2 regions of the Sphingomonas sp. P2_B6 genome follow, and region 2 is predicted to be linked to the other one. Evidence: riboswitches for the same ligand, from Rfam matches in the RefSeq annotation. Region 2 holds a riboswitch; the other holds the start of a gene.
What was found. A riboswitch is a leader RNA that binds a small molecule or an ion and turns the genes downstream of it on or off. The one in region 2 is predicted to bind cobalamin.
Positions count from the first base shown of each region.

Region 1: linked by a shared signal. The riboswitch ahead of metE (5-methyltetrahydropteroyltriglutamate--homocysteine S-methyltransferase) and the one ahead of cobW (cobalamin biosynthesis protein CobW) in region 2 are both predicted to bind cobalamin.

Region 1 covers NZ_JBFUDK010000027.1:9,758-19,678, reverse strand. Annotated here, with positions in the region: gene hrpB (ATP-dependent helicase HrpB) at 1-505, opposite strand, end outside; gene AC1DX5_RS23515 (hypothetical protein) at 502-843, opposite strand; gene AC1DX5_RS23510 (cation diffusion facilitator family transporter) at 908-1,897, shown strand; gene AC1DX5_RS23505 (polyprenyl synthetase family protein) at 2,057-3,070, opposite strand; gene AC1DX5_RS23500 (chorismate mutase) at 3,197-3,481, shown strand; gene AC1DX5_RS23495 (MFS transporter) at 3,574-5,124, shown strand; gene AC1DX5_RS23490 (DUF1993 domain-containing protein) at 5,174-5,695, opposite strand; cobalamin riboswitch at 5,824-6,039, shown strand; gene metE (5-methyltetrahydropteroyltriglutamate--homocysteine S-methyltransferase) at 6,152-8,461, shown strand; gene AC1DX5_RS23480 (acyl-CoA thioesterase) at 8,448-8,858, shown strand; gene pnp (polyribonucleotide nucleotidyltransferase) at 9,064-9,921, opposite strand, start outside.
Region 2 covers NZ_JBFUDK010000009.1:101,335-111,255, reverse strand. Annotated here, with positions in the region: gene AC1DX5_RS14390 (FecCD family ABC transporter permease) at 1-799, opposite strand, end outside; gene AC1DX5_RS14385 (ABC transporter substrate-binding protein) at 853-1,695, shown strand; gene bluB (5,6-dimethylbenzimidazole synthase) at 1,682-2,332, opposite strand; gene cobO (cob(I)yrinic acid a,c-diamide adenosyltransferase) at 2,329-2,937, opposite strand; gene cobN (cobaltochelatase subunit CobN) at 2,934-6,659, opposite strand; gene cobW (cobalamin biosynthesis protein CobW) at 6,659-7,693, opposite strand; cobalamin riboswitch at 7,976-8,214, opposite strand; gene AC1DX5_RS14360 (histidine phosphatase family protein) at 8,285-8,842, opposite strand; cobalamin riboswitch at 8,875-9,035, shown strand; gene AC1DX5_RS14355 (CbtB domain-containing protein) at 9,055-9,282, shown strand; gene AC1DX5_RS14350 (CbtA family protein) at 9,292-9,921, shown strand, end outside.

The DNA of each region.
Region 1 (9,921 bases), on a different contig from region 2:
CCATCAATACGGAGAAGCGTGCGCCGTCGAGCGTCGCCGACATGGCGACGATGCGCAGGTCGGGTCGGAGCGCGCTTTGCGCGTCGAGCGCCAGCGCCAGGCCGAAATCGCTGTCGAGGCTGCGCTCATGCACTTCGTCGAACAGCACCGCCGAGACGCCCGCGAGTTCGGGATCGGCCTGGATTCGGTTGACGAAGATTCCCTCGGTGACGACCGTAACGCGCGTCTCGACCGATCGTTTCGAATCCATCCGGGTGGCGTAGCCGAAGGTCTTGCCGATCGGCTCGCCCGCCAGCGCCGCCATCCGCTCGCCCGCCGCCCGCGCGGCCAGGCGCCGCGGCGACAACAGCAGGACCTCGCCGGTGCACCAGTCCTCGCCGAGCAACGCAGGCGCCACCGCCGTCGTCTTGCCCGCGCCGGGGGGCGCGACGAGCACGGCGTTCGACCCGACCTGCAACGCGGCGAGCAGGTCGGGCAGTACGGCGTGGATCGGGAGGGAAGTCAGCGGAATTCCTGCGTCACGACGATCTCACCGACGATCGCGGGCAAATCTTCGGCTGGAATCCAATATTCCAGATGCGCGCGACCGCCCGCTTCCTGCGCGGCATGCGCGTCGAGATAGTCCTTCCGCACCTCGAAACGCGTGACATAGCCCGATCCGCTCGCCTTGACGTTCCAGTCGCGCGCGATCTTCACGGCATAGGCTTCGGTCAGCACCGGATAGAAGATCGGCTGTTCGGGCAGGCGCGGAGGAAAAGCGCTGAAACCCGTTTCCTCGATCAGGGCGAGCTCATGCGGCCCGACAGGGCGCCACAAGGTGACTGTCTCGATCTCGTCGCTCATTCTCGATGTCCTAGCATATCGCGGGCAAGCGATGGTACGCCCCTGACAATAGACGGAGAATCGCGTGGCCGATCATAGCCATCATCACGGCCATTCGCACGGGCACTCCCATGGACAGGGCCACAGTCATGGTCATGGGCATCATGGCCATTCCCATGCGCCCGCTTCGGGCCATGACCGCGCCTTTGCGATCGGTATCGCACTCAATCTGGGTTTCGTCGTCACCGAGGCAGCGTTCGGCTTTGTCGCCGACTCGGTCGCGCTGCTCGCAGATGCCGGTCACAATCTGTCCGACGTGCTCGGGCTGGCGGTCGCCTGGGGCGCGGTGGCGCTGGGCCGCAAGGCAGCGACGAAGCGCTTCACCTATGGGCTCAAGGGCACGACGATCCTCGCCGCGCTGACCAACGCACTGTTGCTGCTCGTCGCGCTCGGCGCGATCGTGCTGGCGGCGGCGCAGCGCATGGCGGCGCCGGCACCGGTCGAGGGCGGCACCGTCGCGATCGTCGCCGCGATCGGCATCGTGGTGAACGTCGCGACCGCCTTGCTGTTCGTGCGGGGAAGCAAGAACGACATCAACATCCGCGGCGCCTTCCTGCACATGGCGGCGGACGCTGCGGTTTCGGCGGGCGTGGTATTGGCCGGGCTCGCCATCCTGTGGACGGGCGAGTTGTGGATCGACCCGATCGTCAGCATCGCGATCGCTGCGTTGATCTTCTGGCAGACCTGGGGTCTGCTGCGCGAATCGGTCGAGATGTCGCTCGGCGCGGTGCCGCGCGGGATCGATTACGACAAGGTTCGCATGTCGCTGCGCACCCTGCCGGGCGTGGCACGGGTCCATCACGTCCATATCTGGCCGATGAGCACGACCGAGACGGTCCTGACCGCGCATCTGGTGATGCCCGATGGTCACCCCGGCGACGCGTTTCTGGGCGAGGCGCAGGACATGCTGAAGCATCGCTTCGACATCGGCCACGCGACGCTGCAGGTGGAGATCATCGGCAGCGAAAGCGATCCGCTGCCCTGCGCGCCCGCGGTGGAAACGTACCGGCACTGATTCAGGCCGGTTCCCGCTGCCGTTCGTCCCGAGTGCCATCCAGCTTGTCGAGATGGCGTATCGAGGGACAGGCGTCACGCGCTCCAACCACGTCTCGATACGAGCCCTCGACAAGCCCGGTCTCTCTCGACACGAACGGCGTGTGGGCAATCCGCCGTCTCAGTAGGCCCGCGCCACCGCGAATTCGACCGCTTCGACCATCGCCGCCTTGGCCTGGCTCGGCGCGAAGCCGCCGATCGCGTCGATCGCGCGCTGGCCATAGTGGCGCGCCCGGGCGAGCGTGTCGTCGACCGCGCGCGTCGAGCGGATCAGCGAGACGGCGTGCGCGAAATCCTCGTCGCTGGAGCGATGCCCCTCGATCGCCGCTTTCCAGAATATGCGGTCCTCGGCGCTGCCGCGCGCATAAGCGAGGATGACGGGCAAGGTGGATTTGCCCTCGCGGAAATCGTCGCCGGCGTCCTTGCCCATCGTGCCCGCGTCCGAGACATAGTCGATCGCGTCGTCGACCAGCTGGAAGGCGATGCCGAGATTGCGGCCATAAGCGTCCAGCGCCATTTCCTCGGCCTCGGGCCGTTCGGCCACCACGGCCGCGATGCGGCAGGCGGCGGCGAACAGGGCGGCGGTCTTCGCGCCGATGATGTCGAGATAGCGCTCCTCGCCGATATCGATGCGGCGCGCGGCGGTGAGCTGATTGACTTCTCCCTCGGCGATGATCGCGCTGGCGCCCGACAGAATCTTCAGCACCTTGAGGCTGCCGTCCTCGACCATCAGCTCGAACGAGCGGCTGAACAGGAAGTCGCCGACCAAGACGCTCGCCGGATTGCCCCAGATCAGATTGGCGGTGCGCTTGCCGCGGCGCAGATCGGACCCGTCGACCACATCGTCGTGCAGCAAGGTGGCGGTGTGGATGAACTCGACCGCCGCGGCGAGGCGGTGGTGCCGCGCGCCGGTATAGCCCAGCAGGCGCGCGCTCGCGAGCGTCAGCATCGGGCGCATGCGCTTGCCGCCGCCGGCGATGAGATGCCCGGCCAGCTCCGGAATCAGCGGGATCTCGGACTGCATCCGCGACAGGATCACCGCGTTGACGAGATTGAGATCGCCGGCGACAAGCTGCACCATCGGTTCTAGCGACGGCTGGCGCTGGGCATCGAGGCGGTGGATCGTGGCGCTCATGGTGCGTGCGATGTGGCCGTATGACCGGGTAAAGGCAAGCCTTTGCGGGGTTAACGCCCGCCTTTCGGGGTTGCGCGTCGTGCGCGACGTCCGCAAAAGGCCGGGCGAACTGGTGAGGACGGCAAGGTGACCGACGAAACGCTCAGCGGCTATCGCCAGAGCATCGACAATATCGACGCGGCTCTGGTCTTCCTGCTTGCCGAGCGGTTCAAGGTGACTCAGGCGGTCGGCCGCTACAAGGCGACCGCCGGGCTCCCGCCTGCGGACCCGAGCCGCGAGGATGCGCAGATCACGCGGCTGCGCGGGCTGGCCAAACAGGCCGATCTCGATCCCGATTTCTCCGAGAAATTCCTGCGCTTCATCATCGACGAAGTAATCCGTCATCACGAGCGCGTGCGCGACGAGGGCTGACGCCCGTCGTGTCGGGCATGGCCAGCCCGCGATGATAGCGGTATCGATTGCCCGGGGCGCCGCGACGACAAGCGGCGAAGTGGGGATGTCGCATGGCAACACGTATGAACAGTCTGTCCGATCGCCAGGCCCTGTGGGCGTTCATCCTTGGCTGCGCGGCGGTCACGGCAGGCGTGCTGCTCCATATCCCGATGTTCCTGATGGCGAAGGACATGAGCTATCACCTTGCCGGCATGCCGATGGATTCGGGCATGATCTTCGGCATGTTCCTGATCGTCGGGGGCGTGATCGTCGCGGCCTATGGCCTGCTGCCGCGCAATCTCGCGGCACAGCGCGCGGCGGCCGAGGACATCACCATCGCCGCGCCCGAGGATGCCGCGCTCGGCTGGGCGCATTGGCGGCTGATGATCGTGCTGGTCGTCGCGCTGATCATCGATGTGATGAAGCCGGCCTCGCTCGGCTTCACCGTGCCCGGCATGATCGGCGAATATCATGTGCCGCGATCGACCGTGTCGCTGGTGCCGTTCTTCGCGCTGATGGGCACCGTGGTCGGGTCGGTGGTGTGGGGCGTGATCGCCGATATCTATGGGCGCAAGGCCTCGATCCTGCTCTCGGCGGTGATGTTCGTCGGCACCTCGATCTGCGGCGCGATGCCGTCGCTCGCCTGGAATATCGGCATGTGTTTCATGATGGGCGCGGCGGCGGGCGGCATGTTGCCCGTCACCTATGCCCTGCTTGCCGAGATGATGCCCAACCGGCATCGCGGCTGGAGCCTGGTGCTGGTCGGCGGACTTGGCGCGGTCGGGGGCTATTTCGCGGCAAGCGGGCTCTCGGCGGTGCTGCAGCCGATCTTCGGCTGGCGCATATTGTGGCTGGCAAACCTGCCGACCGGGCTCAGCCTCATTCTGCTGGGCGCGCTCATCCCTGAATCGGCCAAGTTCCTGCTCGCGCGTGGGCGCAAGGTGGAAGCCGAAGCGGTGATGCGGCGTTTCGGGGCAACCGTGCGGCGCGGGCCGCCGCCGGCGACGACCGGGGTCAACCACGGGCCGCTGACGGGCAGGCGGATGATCGGCAAGCTCACCGCGCTGACCGTGGCCGCGCTGACCTGGGGCCTGATCAATTTCGGCCTGTTGCTGTGGCTGCCGGCCGATCTCGTCGCCAAGGGCTATTCAGTCGCGGTGTCGAGCCGGCTGCTGGCGGAAAGTTCGCTGATCGCTTTCCCGACCGTGTTCCTGGCGGCGCTGATGTACAGCCGCTGGAGCACCAAATGGTCGCTCGTCACCATGATCGGCGTGACGCTGGCCGGGTTGCTCGGCGTGCTCAGGCTGGAGCTGGCGGGAACGGGCAGCCCGGTGCTGCCTGTCGCGCTGCTGATCGTCGGGTCGAACGGCATCCTCGCCATCCTGCTGCCCTATACCGCCGAGAGCTTCCCGTTGCGCGTGCGCGGGCGGGCGACCGGATGGGTCGCCGCCTGCACCAAGGCCGGCGGGCTGTTCGCGCAAGGGCTGAGCATCGCCGCGCTGATCCCGTCCATGGGACTGGCGGCGGTCATCATCATGGCGCCGGCGGTGGTCGCGCTTGGCCTGGTCGCCTGGTTCGGGCGCGAGACGCGCGGCGGTGATCTGCGCCACCTCGACGCATAAAGCGCGAGACGCCGATAACGACGAGGTCAGGCCAGACCTTCGTCACGCCCTACCGCTTGATACGCGGCGTTCCCATGAAATCGCGTTTGCCCAGCTTCACGCCTTGCGCGCGCAGGATCGCATAGGCCGTCGTCGCGTGGAAATAGAAGTTTGGCTGCGAGAAGGAGAGCAGGAAGTTCGCGCCCGTGAAGGGCATGATGGTTTCCCCGAAGGCGAACTGCGTATCGCAGTCCGCCAGGGCATCGAACGCGTCGCGATCAAGCGCCTTCAGGCTGCTGACCGCCGTCTGCAGGGTGTCGTGCAGGCCGGCAAAGTCCGTCGGCCAGGCCGACCGGTCGGGCGAGAAGCTGCCGGCCCGGACCCCCTCGATCCCGCCGACCGAATGGGCGGCGCAGGATTTCACCTGGTAGCCGAAGGGCAGCATGTCCGGTGCGAGGCGGGTGTCGATCAGCTCCGCTTCCATCCTGCCCTGTTCGGCGCAGAACGCCGCCGCCTTGTCGACCAGCGCATCGACCGCGCCCAGGATCTGGAGGTTGGACGGTACGACGGCATCGTAAAGGGAGAAGGACATGGGTTCTGGCTCCGGCTGATTTTGCGAGCTTATGGAGGCTCGGCGTGGCCGCGTCCATGTGCCGCTCGGCACTGAATGCATCATATAAAGAATTCTTTATATGATGCTTGACGCGCTGGTCGTAACATCTATCCTGTGATGGTCGAGGTTCTTCGCCCGGTTGCCCGATCGGAGCTAAGACGGGAAGCCGGTGCGGCCCTTGGGCTTATTCCGGCGCTGCCCCCGCAACTGTGAGCGGTGAGCGGCGGTCCATTTTGCGTCACTGGTCCGGACAAGGGACCGGGAAGGCCGGATCGTCGCATTGACCCGCGAGCCAGGAGACCTGCCTCGTCAGATAACGTCCTCCGGCGGGGTGCCCGGTCAGGCCGCGTGCAACACCGCGCCCCGGCTTGTCATTAGGGCGCGTGCTCGTTGCCGTGCGTCCGGCCTCACCTTGCCCAACGCAAGGCCAAGACGATGACCATCTCAGTCGCAACCCTCGGTTTCCCCCGTATCGGCCCGCGCCGCGAGTTGAAGTTCGCGCTCGAAAGCTTCTGGTCGGGCAAGTCGGATGCCGACGCTCTGTCGCTCGCGGCACAGGGCTTGCGCGCCGCTGCCTGGGCGCGGCAAAGGGCGTTGGGCGCCGACATCATCCCCAGCGGCGACTTCTCGCTCTACGACCATGTGCTCGATACCTCCGCGATGCTCGGCGCGGTGCCGGCGCGCTATGGCTGGAACGGTGGCAGGGTCGGCCTCGACACTTATTTCGCCATGGCGCGTGGTGCGCAGAGCGCGAAGGGTCACGAAGGCTGCGCGCATGGGCTGGACAGCACCGCGCAGGAAATGACCAAATGGTTCGACACCAACTATCATTACATGGTGCCGGAACTGAGCGCAGGACAGCAATTCGCGCTGTCGTCGAGCAAGGCAGTCGACGAATTCCTCGAGGCCAAGGCACTCGGATACCATACGCGGCCGGTGCTGTTCGGCCCGGTGACCTGGCTGACGCTCGCCAAGGGCAAGGACGTCGCCCCGCTGTCGCTGCTCGAGGCGGTACTGCCGGTCTATGAGGATGTGCTGGCGCAGCTCGCGCGCGCCGGTGCCGACTGGGTGCAGATCGACGAACCCTGCCTGGTGCTCGACCTCGACGACGATCAGCGCGCGGCGCTGAAGCAAGCGTACAGGCGCCTGTCAGTGAACGGGCCGAAGGTGATGCTCGCGACCTATTTCGGCGCGCTCGGCGACAATCTGGAACTGGCGACCGACCTGCCGGTGCACGGGCTCCATATCGATCTGGTCCGTGCGCCGGAGCAGCTCGAGCCGGTGTGGCAGCGTGCCCGGCCCGACCTGCTGCTGTCGCTCGGCGTGATCGACGGGCGGAACGTCTGGCGGGCCGATCTCGATGCGTTGATCGAGCGGATTGCGCCCGTCGCGGCCGAGCGCAACCTGGTGCTCGCGCCGTCCTGCTCGCTGCTGCACGTGCCGGCCGATCTCGCGATCGAGACCGCGCTCGACCCGGAGGTGAAGCAGTGGCTGGCGTTCGCGGCGCAGAAGATCGGCGAATTGTCGGTGCTGGCCCAGGCGCTCAACCAGGGCGCGGACAAGGTCGCCGAGCCGCTGGCGCTGGCCCGGGCGGCGGTCGAGTCGCGCAAGGCCTCGCCGCTGATCCACAATCCCGCGGTCGCGGCGCGGCTGGCGGCGGTCGATCTCGACATGACCCGGCGCACCTCGCCCTTCGCGGATCGCCGCGTGGCGCAACAGGGGCGGCTCGGCCTGCCGAGCTTCCCGACCACGACGATCGGCTCCTTCCCGCAGACGCCCGAGGTGCGCAAGGCGCGCGCCGCGCACATCAAGGGCGAGATCGACGACCTGGCCTATGAACAGTTCCTGCGCATCGAGACCGCCGCGACGGTCGAGTGGCAGGAGAAGATCGGCCTCGACGTGCTGGTGCATGGCGAGTTCGAGCGCAACGACATGGTGCAGTATTTCGGCGAGCAGCTTTCCGGCTTCGCTTTCACCCGCAGCGCCTGGGTGCAGAGCTATGGCTCGCGCTGCGTGCGGCCGCCGATCCTGTACGGCGATGTCGCGCGGCCGAAGCCGATGACGGTCGAGTGGTGGCGTTATGCCCAGTCGCTGACGAGCAAGCCGATGAAGGGCATGCTGACCGGGCCGGTCACGAGCCTCAACTGGTCGTTCGTGCGCGACGACCAGCCACGCTCGCAGAGCTGCCGCGAAATCGCGCTGGCGATCCGCGACGAGGTGATCGACCTGGAGGCGGCCGGCGCGGCGGTGATCCAGATCGACGAGGCGGCCCTGCGCGAAGGGCTACCGCTGCGCCGCGCCGACTGGCAGGCCTATCTCGACTGGGCGGTCGAATGCTTCCGCCTGACCGCATCGGGCGTGCGCGACGACACCCAGATCCACACCCATATGTGCTATTCGGAGTTCAACGACATCCTGCCCTCGATCGGCGCGATGGACGCCGACGTCATCTCGATCGAGACCGCCCGGTCGCAGATGGAGCTGCTCGATGCCTTTGCCGATTATGCCTATCCCAACGAGATCGGGCCGGGGGTGTACGACATCCATGCACCGCGCATCCCCGCCGAAGCGGAGATGACCGGGCTGCTGACGCTCGCGGGCAAGCGCCTGCCGGCCGAGCAGCTATGGGTGAACCCCGATTGCGGGCTCAAGACGCGTAAATGGGAGGAAGTCCGCCCCGCGCTGATCGCGATGGTCGCGGCGGCGCAGCGCATGCGCGTGCGGGGTGCCTATGACGCGGCCTGAGACCCCGCTCGAAACGATGCCGGACGAGCAGCCCGCCGTCCGCGTGACGGCGGTGCCGGCCGACGCCAATGTCTATGGCGATATCTTCGGCGGCTGGCTGATGAGCCAGATGGACCTCGCCGCTTCCTCGGTCGCCTCGCGTCACGCGGGCGGCCGGGCAGTGACGATCGCGGTGGAGGGCATGGCCTTCCACCGCCCGGTCTTCGTCGGCGACGAGGTGTCGGTGTTGGCCCGGCTGATCAAGGTGGGGCGGACGTCGATGCGGGTCCGGGTCGAAGCCTGGGCGCGCGACCGGCATTCGGAAGAGGCGAACAAGGTGACCGAGGCGGAGTTCGCGTTCGTGGCCGTGGGGCAGGACCGGCGGCCGAGGCCGGTGCGGGCGATGACGATGGTTTGAGCCACACCGTCATGCCGGACTTGTTCCGGCATCCATTCCGCGGCTGGGCGCAGCATTGCGTCGAATACGGTCCGCTTGCGGAACGATGGACCCCGGAACGAGTCCGAGGTGACGGTTGCGGGTGGGCTGGCGCCATCCTTCATCAAAAAAAAGGGGCCCGGTTTCCCGAGCCCCTCTTCATTTGTCCTTGCGGAACCGGGATCGCTTAGTCGCGGTCGCCGGTCAGGAAGGCTGGTGCGAACTCGGGCGCGGGGCCGTCGTCATTGCCGCCTTCGCTGCGCTCGCGGCGCGGGCCGCGGCCCTCGTCCCGCGCACCGCCGCCATCGCGACGAGGACCACGGCCGCCGTCACCATCACGACGCGGGCCACGGTCGCCACGGCCACCGCCGTCGCCACGCGGGCCACGGCCGCCGTCGCCGTCACGGCGCGGGCCGCGGGGGCCACGATCGCCGCGATCACCGCCTTCGCGGGGCTCGCGGGCGGGACGGGTGTCTTCCAGCTCGGCACCGGTCTCCTGATCGACGACGCGCATCGACAGGCGGACCTTGCCGCGCGGATCGATCTCGAGAACCTTGACCTTCACGGCCTGGCCTTCGCTGAGAACGTCGGCAACCTTCTCGACGCGCTCGTTCTTGATCTCCGAGACGTGGACGAGACCGTCCTTGCCGCCCATGAAGTTCACGAACGCACCGAAATCGACCAGGTTGACGACCTTGCCGTCATAGATCTTGCCGACTTCGGCTTCCTCGACGATGCCCTTGATCCAGGCGATCGCGGCGTCGATCTGCGCCGAATCCGACGAGCTGACCTTGATCACGCCCTCATCGTCGATGTCGACCTTCGCGCCGGTGGTGGCGACGATCTCGCGGATCACCTTGCCGCCGGTGCCGATGACGTCACGGATCTTCGACTTGTCGATCGTGATCGTCTCGATGCGCGGTGCGTGCGCCGACAGCTCCTCACGGGTATGGTCGAGCGCCTTGGCCATCTCGCCCAGGATGTGCGCGCGGCCTTCCTTGGCCTGGTTCAGCGCGACGCGCATGATCTCTTCGGTGATGCCGGC
Region 2 (9,921 bases):
GGATGAGATGCGGGACAATCAGCCCGACGAATCCGATCGCGCCCGAGACCGCCACCGCGCCGCCGACGCCGATCGCGGTGCCCAGCAGCAGCCGCAGCCGCGTGCGCTTGAGGTCGACGCCCAGCGCCTGCGCGCCATCTTCGCCCAGGGTCAGCGCATCGAGTGCGCGCCCGTTCCAGAGCAGCAGCGCCATGCCGATCGCGATGCAGGGCAAGGCGATCCAGACATGCTCGAATGAACGGTTCTCGAGGCTCCCGAGCAGCCAGGTCATGATCTCCATCGCCGCGAAGGGATTGGCCGAGAGGTTGAGCGCGAGGCTGATTCCGGCGCCGGCGAGCGTCGCCACCGCAATGCCGGCGAGGATCAGGGTCAGCGGGCTTTCCGATCGGCCGGCAAGGACGAACAGCAGGATCAGCGAGACCATCGCGCACAGTATCGCCAGCAACGGCAGGATCGCTGGATGAAGCTCGGACAGGCCGAAATACAGCGCAGCGACCGCGCCGAGCGCCGCGGCGTTGGAGGTGCCGAGCACCGAGGGTTCGGCGAGCGGATTGCGCAAATAGCCTTGCAGCGCCGCGCCTGCGAGCCCGAGCATCGCGCCGACCGAGAGGCCGAGCAGCGTGCGCGGCACGCGCAGGTCGAACAGGATCGCATGCGCGATCTTGTCGCCGTGCCCGGCAAGGGCCGCCAGCATCCTGGGGAAGGAAAGGCTGACCGGCCCGAGCAGGAGCGAGGCGATGGCGGCCAGCAGCGTCAAACCGATCAGGCCGGCGAGGAGAAGGGAGCGGGAATTGGTCATGCGGGGACTCTGAGGCGCTTGCTGGCAGGATCGCGGCCGCTATGGAAGCGGTGATGCACTGGAATAGACTTGTGGCGCTTGCCTTGCCGTTGCTGGCCCTGGGCGGCGCCGGGCTTTGGGCGCGCGGGGGCACGGACCCTGCGCCGTCGGGCAAGCCCAGGCGGATCGTCTCGCTGAACCTCTGCGCGGATCAGCTCGTCCTCGCGCTGGCCGATCGCGATCAGATTGCCGGCCTCACCCATAATGCGGCGGACAAGAATATGTCCGCGGGCGCGGCCAAGGCGCGGGGGCTTCCGATCCTCTCGACCTCGGCGGAGCAGGTGCTCGCGATCGATCCCGATCTTGTGATCGGCATGCCGGCGCGGCGCAGCGCGGCGATGGGCGTGCTCAAGGGGCAGCATTACCATATGCTCGACCTCAAGACCGCCAACAGGCTCGAGGACATCTATGCCTCGATCCGCAAGGCAGCGGCAGCGGTCGGGCATCCCGAGCGTGGCGAGGCGATGATCGCGCAGATGGACGTCGAGCTCGCGAAGATTCCGCGTCCCGGTGCCGGCAAGGTCGCCGCCTATTACCAGCGCCGTGGCTTCATGACGGGCACAGGCACGCTGATCGACGACCTGATGAAGCGCGTCGGACTGGTGAACCTCGCGGGCAGGCTCCACAAGCCGGTGCTCGCGCAGGTCCGCATCGAGGAGATGGTCGCAGCCCAGCCCGACTTCCTCATCGTCGAAAGCGCTACCGACACGGTCACCGACCAGGGCACCGAGATGCTGCACCATCCTGCGCTGGCCGGCATTCCCCGGATCAGCATCCCCCAGGCCTGGACGGTGTGCGGCAGCGCCGCCTATGTTCAGGCGGCGCGCGCGATGGCGGAGCAGATCAGCGCACACTGACATTGCCGCGCCAATCGAGGCGTCCCTGCCAGCCGCGCCGCTCCAGTTCGGGAACGGGCGAATCCTCCACGGGGTGGCCGAGACAGAGCAGGGCGATCAATCGCCAGCCCGCCGGGACCTCGAGCAACCGTTCCACGAATTTGGGATCGAGGATCGACACCCAGCCCAGTCCGATCCCGCGGGCGCGGGCGGCGAGCCATAACGTGTAGATCGCCAGCACCACCGAATAGGCGCGGGTCTCCGTCATCGTTGCAGCGCCCAACCCGTGACCGGCCTGCGTCGTCTCGTCGCAGAACACGGCCAGGATTTCGGGCGCTTCGCGCAAGCCGTGGAGCTTGAGCGCGCTATAGGCATCGCGTCGTCCGTCCACATAACCCGCGCCCGCGCGGTGTGCCTCGCTATCGACATGGTCGGCCAGGCGCTCGCGCAGGGACGGCGAGTGCACCCGCACGAAGCGCCAGGGCTGCGCATTGCCCACGGACGGCGCCTGTTGCGCGGTCTCCAGCAGCGCCAGCACGGTCTCGTCGGGTAAGGCGTCGGTACGGAAATGGCGCACGTCGCGGCGCCAGGCGATCAAGCTGTCCAGCTGGTCGAGAAACGCTGCGTCGAAACGCGGTGGCGCGGCGTGGGCGATCAAAACTCGATCCCGGCCTGCGCCCTCACGCCCTGCTCGCGGAACGGGTGCTTCACCAGGGTCATCTCTGTGACGAGATCGGCCACATCGATCAGTTCCTGCTTGGCGTTGCGGCCCGTGATGATGACATGGGTCTTTTCGGGCTTGGCGGCGAGCACCTCGAGCACTTCCTCGACCGGCAGATAATCGTAGCGCAGCACGATGTTGAGCTCGTCGGCCAGCACCATCTGGTAGCTCGGATCGGCGATCATGCGCTTCACTTCCTCCCAGGCTTCGCGCGCGACGGCGATATCGCGGGCGCGGTCCTGCGTGTCCCAGGTGAAGCCTTCGCCCATCGGCTTGAATTCGATCAGCTCGGGGAAGCGGTCGAACACCGCCTTCTCGCCGGTCGCCATCGCGCCCTTCACGAACTGGACGACGCCGACCTTCATGCCGTGCCCGATCGCGCGGACGACCATGCCGAGCGCGGCCGAGGTCTTGCCCTTGCCCGGGCCGGTATGGACGATGATCAGGCCCTTCTCGATCGTCTTGGTGGCGAGCTTCTTCTCGTGCGCCGCCTGGACCTTCTCCATCTTGGCCTTGTGCTCTTCGTCGGTGCGCTGCTTCATGACGTTTCTCCAGCTAGCTCGGCGAGCAGGACGCCCGCGCTGTTCGATTTGGGCTTCCATAGCCCACGCGACAGCGCCTCGGCGAGGCGGCTGGCCGTCTCGCGCAGCGCCGCGGGGTTCGCATCGGCCATGAAGCCGCGCACGGCCTCGTCCTCGATAAAGGCGGCATGGACGGCGTCGAAATGATGGTCGCGCACCGCATGGGTGGTGGCCGCGAAGGCGAACAGATAGTCGACGCTCGCGGCGATCTCGAAGGCGCCCTTATAGCCGTGGCGCATCACCCCGGCGATCCATTTGGGATTGGTGACGCGGGCGCGGACGACGCGTCCGATCTCGTCCTCGAGCGTGCGCACGACCGGGCGCTCGGGGCGGCTATGGTCGTTATGATAACTGAGCGGCTTGCTTCCCTTGAGATGCTCGACCGCTGCGGCGATGCCGCCCTCGAACTGATAATAATCGTCGCTGTCGAGCAGGTCGTGCTCGCGATTGTCCTGGTTCTGCACGACGGCATCGGCCTGGGTCAGGCGCTCGGCGAACAGGTCGCGCTCGGCATCCCCCTCGACCCCGGCGCCATAGGCATAGCTGCCCCAGTCGAGATAGACGTCGGCGAGATCGGCGCGGCTATGCCACAGACGTTCGTCGATCATCGCCTGGAGGCCCGCGCCATAGGCGCCGGGCTTCGACCCGAATACACGGAAGCCGGCGCGTAGCGTTGCGGCCTTGGGTTCGGCGCCCTGATCGATCAACCTGGCCGTCTCGGCCCGGTGGCGCGCGGCGGCGGGATTGTCATGGTCGCTTTCGTCGAGCGCCATCACCGCGCGCGCCGCGCTGTCGATCAGGTCGATCTGCTCGGGGAAGGCGTCGCGGAAGAAGCCCGACACGCGGAAGGTGACATCGACGCGCGGGCGCCGGAGCTCGGTCACCGTCATCATTTCGAACCCGATTACCCGGCCTGAGGTCCAGTCCCAGCGCGGCCGTACCCCCATCAGCGCCAGCGCCTGGGCGATGTCGTCGCCGCCGGTGCGCATGTTCGCAGTGCCCCACGCGCTGAGCGCCATGGCGCTGGGATACGCACCTTCGCGCTGAAGATAGTCGTCGACCAGCAATTGCGCGGAGCGCTGGCCGAGATCCCAGGCGGTCGCGGTCGGGACTGAGCGTGTATCGACCGAATAGAAGTTGCGCCCGGTCGGCAGCACGTCGGGCCGTCCCCGGGTGGGAGCGCCCGAGGGGCCGGGCGCGATGAAGCGCGCATCGAGGCCGGCAAGCAGCGCGGACTGTTCAGCATCGCCACAGGCGTCGACCCGCGCGGCGAGATCGCCGAGCACGGCCTGCAATACCGTCGCCGACGCGGGCCCCGGGGCTTCCATGCCCTCGACCAGCGCGATCGCCAGCAGTTCGAGGCGCTCGACGGTGTCCCCGAACGTCCGCCACAGGTCATTCGAGATGTCAGCAAGCGGCGCCGGTTTCGGTCCGGCCCAGACATCGCCCATGATGCAATCGAGCGGATCGAAGCCGAGCCCCAGATCGTCCGCCATCGACCGCAGCAGTGAGGCCTGGCCGGGACTGTCATAGCCGCGCGGGGTGCGCGACAGCGCGATCAGCAGGTCAGTGCGCAGCCGGCCTTCGGGCGAGCGGGTGAAGATGTGCAGCCCGTCGCGGATCTGCATTTCCTTCAGCTCGCACAGATAATTGTCGAGCGCGGCGAGCGCATCGTCGCCATCGCCGACCGCGCCGGCATCGGTATCGAGGCCCTGCGAGCGGGCGAGGTTGAGAATCTCGCCCTTGAGATGCGCGATCCGGCGCGGGTCCATGCCGGCGGCGAGATAATATTCGTCGACCAGCGCTTCGAGCTGCTTGAGCGGCCCATAGCTTTCCGCACGGGTCAGTGGCGGGGTGAGGTGGTCGACGATCGCCGCGCCGATCCGGCGCTTGGCCTGGGTGCCCTCACCGGGATCGTTGACGATGAACGGGTAGAGTTGCGGCACCGGGCCCGCGCAGATCTCGGGGAAGCAGGTCTCGGACAGCGCCAGCGCCTTGCCCGGCAGCCATTCGAGATTGCCATGCTTGCCGACATGGACGACCGCGTGCGCGCCGAAATGCCGGTTCAGCCAGAAATGGAAGGCGAGATAGGCGTGTGGCGGCACCAATGCCGGATCGTGATAGGTCGCCTTGGGATCGACATTATAGCCGCGCGCTGGCTGCACCGCGACCGCGATATTGCCGAACCGGTGCACCGCGAGGCGGAAAGCACCGTCCCGCACGAACGGGTCTGCCTCGGCTGCGCCCCAGCGCTCGCTCACCGCGTTGCGCACGGCCTGGGGCAGAGCGTCGAAGGCTTGGGCATAGTCGGCGATCGCCAGTGCGATCTCGCCCGGCCGGTCGATCGAATCGAGCGCATTGGTGACGCCCGCCACCATCGTGTCCATCAAGGCCGCACCGTCGGTGGGCGCTTCGCCGATCGCGTAGCCGGAGCCGCCGAGCGCGGTGAGGATCGCCGCCGCGCTGGCTGGCGCGTCGAGGCCGACGCCGTTGCCGATCCGGCCGTCGCGATTGGGGTAGTTGGCGAGGACCAGCGCGATCCGGCGTTCCGCTGCCCGCGTTCGGCGCAACCTCGCCCAATTGGCGGCGAGTCGGGCGACGAAGGCGACCCGGTCCGGTGCGACCCTGGGCACGATGATCCCGCATTCGGTGCGCGCGTCGAACCGCTCGGCGGCCTTGAACGCGACCGCGCGGCTGAACAGCCGGCCGTCGATCTCGGGCAGCGCGACGTTCATCGCGAGATCGCGCGGGCCGAGACCGCGTGGGGAGTCTGTCCAGGCCGATTGCTCGACACCGGCGAACACGGTCTGGAGGATCACGCAGTCCGCGGTCTCCAGTACGCCGCCGATCCTGTTCTCGCCCGGCGACGATGCGGCGAACGAGGTGGCGTTGAGGATGACGTCGGGCCGCAGTTCCGTAATCAGCCCGCGCAGCCAGTCGACCGCGAACGGTTCGCGCAGCGCCCGGACATAGACCGGGGCGACGTTCAGGCCCTGCGCCTCGAGTTCGGCGACCATGGCATCGACCGCGTCGAGCGTGCCGGCGATAGTCAGGGCGCGGTAGAAGACGAACAGGGCGACAGGCCGTCCTTCGGTCCAGCGCGCATGCAGATCGGCCAGGGCAGGGCGATCGACCCCCTTCACATACAATCCCGCATCGGCAACCGGAACCGGATCGTCGGGTGTGCCGATGTCTCGGGCGATCAGGCGAGCGGCGGTGCGCAGGAAACCGATTGCGTTGGCGACCCCGCCCTGGCGCAGATAGTCGCGCAGCCGGGCACAGGTCTCGGGCGGCAGGGTCGAGGCGGCGTCGAGCGCCGGATCGTCCTCGCGTCCATCGGCGATCGCGGCGAAGGCGATGCCGTGCGCGCGGGCAACCGCGGCGATCTCGTCGATCCCATAGGGCCAATAGGCCTTGCCGCCGAGCAGGACGACGCAGACGAACTTCGCCTTCGCGATCACCTTCTCGACATAGAGATCGACCGAATAGGGATGCTTGAGCTGGAGCAGGTTCGCCAGCCGGATACGCGGCGCGCCATCGCCCAGCGCCTCGGCCGCCCGCGCGAAACACGCCAGCTCGCTATCCGCCACGGTCAGGAACACGATATCGCCCGGCGACTGGTCGAGGTCGATTGCCTCGTCGCCGTTCGAAACCGTCCCCGGCGTGGCGGACAGCAGATGCATCAGCCGAGGACGCTCGCGAGTTCGGTTTCGATTCCCGCGCGGTCCAGCCCCTTCTGGCCGATCACCACCAGCTGAGTGCGGCGCGCTTCTTCGGGCTTCCACGCGCGATCGAAGAAATGCTGGACGCGCGGGCCGACCGCCTGGATGACGAGGCGGCTGGGCTTTCCCGCGACCGCGACCATGCCCTTGACGCGCAGTACATCGTGTTTGGCGATGACCTCGCCCAGCCGGGCGACGAGCGCGTCGAGATCGGCAACTTCACCGCCGGTCGCGACGAAGCTGTCGAAATCGTCGTGATCATGCTCCTCGCCATCGTCGATATGCGACTTGCGCGAATCGAGATCGTCCTCGGCTGCCGCGGTGATGCCGAGCAACGCGGCGATATCGACCGCGCCGTGATCGGCGCGCACGATCCGTACGCCGGGCCGCGTCTCCGCGTCGACCAGCGCCTCGACCCGCGCAAGCGTCTCGGCATCGACCAGGTCGGTCTTGTTGAGCACGACCATGTCGGCACAGCCGAGCTGCTCCTCGAACAGCTCCTCCAGCGGCGAATCATGGTCGAGATTGGGGTCGGCCGCGCGTGCCGCCGCCAGTGCCGCCTCGTCGGTGGCGAAGCGTCCGGCCGCGACCGCATCGGCATCGATCAGCGCGATGACGCCGTCGACGGTCGCACGGGTGCGGATGTCCGGCCATTGGAACGCCTTGACCAGCGGCTTGGGGAGCGCGAGCCCGCTGGTCTCGATGATGATGTGCTCGGGCGGGTTGGGCCGGTCGAGTAGCTTCTGCATCGTCGGCAGGAAGTCGTCGGCGACGGTGCAGCAGATGCAGCCATTGGCCAGCTCGACGATGTCATCTTCCGGGCAGGCCTCGTCATTGCAGCCCTTGAGCAGCTCGCCATCGACGCCGACGTCGCCGAACTCGTTGATCACGAGCGCGATGCGACGCCCCTGCGCATTCTCCAGCAGATGGCGGATCAGCGTGGTCTTGCCGGCCCCCAGAAATCCGGTGATGACGGTAGTGGGCACTTTGCTCACGCTGCTTCTCCTTCTTCGACGTCGACAGGTGCGCGATCATGGATCGCACGCCAATGGGAAACTCTTGCGTCGCCCGCAGCGGCGAGGCGCCGCAGCGCGATCCGCGAAGGCGTCATGACCAACATCGGTGGCGGGGGCGTGCCGTTCGCCTGGGCGAGCGGTCGATGCACGACGACGGGCCGACGCCAAAAGCACCCGGCACCATGCACCGATGCGGCCCCAGCCGCATGGTTCGTCGCTCAGACGGAGTTCCGTGCCTTGGCCATTCCCTGGACCAGGGCAAGAGCGACCGGTGCGCTGGCAGGTCTCCTGGCTCGCGGGTCATAGCTTGATGCACGGCCTTCCCAAGCCTTCGCGCTCGCGCGTGATCGGCCCAGTGGCTTGCCTCTCGAAGAGAGGCGGTGTGCATCGCGCTCGCCGCTTACAGTTGCAGGGACAGCCGCGGAGTTGGACGGCCGAAGCCGCCCGCACCGCATTCCCGATTAAGCCCCTTTCGGGGCACCGGCGCGATCACGAGGCGCGGGGGCAACCCCGTTCCTCAAGCGCGCCAATAGGCGGTTGCCAACCCATCGGCAAGATATGGAGATTTCTTTATCCGCTCCCGGTGACCGGCCCGAGCGACTGCAACCGCCAGACGCGATTGAACGACAAGACCGTCACCGAGAGGGGCGCGACATCGATCCGCCACGTCGCGCCGATCGGCAGCGACAGGGCAGCGGCGATCGCCGCGCGCACCACGGCCGGGTGGGTGATCGCCAGCACGGGCACATCCCGTCCGGCCTGGCTGGTGAGCCACTCGGCGACACGCAGGCCGACCACCGCCATCGTCTCGCCGCCGGGCGCGCCCGCCCCGGGGTCGGCGATCCATGCGGCAGCAGCCTCGGGATCGGCGGCATTGATCTCGGCAACGCTTTTACCGCTCCAGTCGCCATGATCGATATCGCCGAGCGCCGGATCGATATCGGCGGTCAGACCAAGCGCTTCCGCCGTCTGGCGCGCCGCCGACGCCGGGCTGGTGGCGACATGCCGTGGGGAGGGCCCCGCGATGCGCAGGCCGGTCGCTGCGCGCAGCCCCTCGGTGTCGAGCGGCTCGGCGGGATCGGCGAACCCGCCGACGCGGCTCATGGCGGTGGCGGCATGGCAGAGCAGGGTCAGTCGCGTGGCCAGGCGGGCCTCCCGATATCGTTGACGTTGCGCTCGGTTCCGTCCTAGGGCGATGCCGAAGGACCGAGGAAGAAGCCGGTGGAATTCCGGCACGGTCGCGCCACTGTTATCGGCAGCACCTCCCTGCTGTCGAGAGTCAGACCTTCCTCGCGACATTATCCCCGCGGGACGCGTACATCCCGGTCAAGGAGCTGAACATGCCGGCCACGACTCTCTTCGCCGACGACGTCTTCATCCCCGTCCGGGGCGAGACGGCCATTCCGATCGGCGAGATCCTGCCCTGGGCCGTCTTCGGCACGCTGCTTGCCCTGATCTTCCTTTATTTCGTCAGCACCGAGCAGGGCGCGGTGTCGCTGTTCAGTGGCAAATATGTGCACGAACTCGTCCATGACGGGCGCCATCTGCTCGGCTTTCCCTGCCACTAAGCGCCGAACATGGCGCGTACCCTGTTGATCCGCGGCATGCTGGTGGGCCTGGTCGCTGCCTTGCTGGCGTTCCTGTTCGCCCGTGTCGCCGCGGAGCCACAGGTCGATCTGGCGATCGCATTCGAGGCCGCGCGCGACCATGCGATGGGCGCGATGGACGAGCCCGAGCTGGTCAGCCGCGCGACTCAAAAGGGGTTCGGCCTGATCATCGCCGTGCTGCTCTACGGCGCGGCGATCGGCGGGATCTTCTCGCTGGTGTTCGCCGGACTCTATGGGCGCTGGTCGCGGCTCGGGCCGCGCTCGCTCGCCTTGCTGCTCGCCCTGGCGGGTTTCGTCGCGATCGCCCTGGTGCCGGCCTTGAAATATCCGCCGAACCCGCCCGCGGTCGGCCTGCACGAGACCGTGGCGTTTCGGACGATCACCTATTTCGCGATGATCGCCTTGTCGGTGGTCGCACTGATCGTCGCCGCGAAGCTCGGGCGCGGCCTGACTCGGCGTCTCGGCGCCTTCAATGCGATGCTCTGCGCCGCCGGCTGCTATGTCGGGCTGGTGACCGCGGTGCAGCTCGCCTTGCCCGCGATCAACGAAGTGCCGACGGATTTCCCGGCAGTCGTGTTGTGGAACTTCCGCATCGCGTCG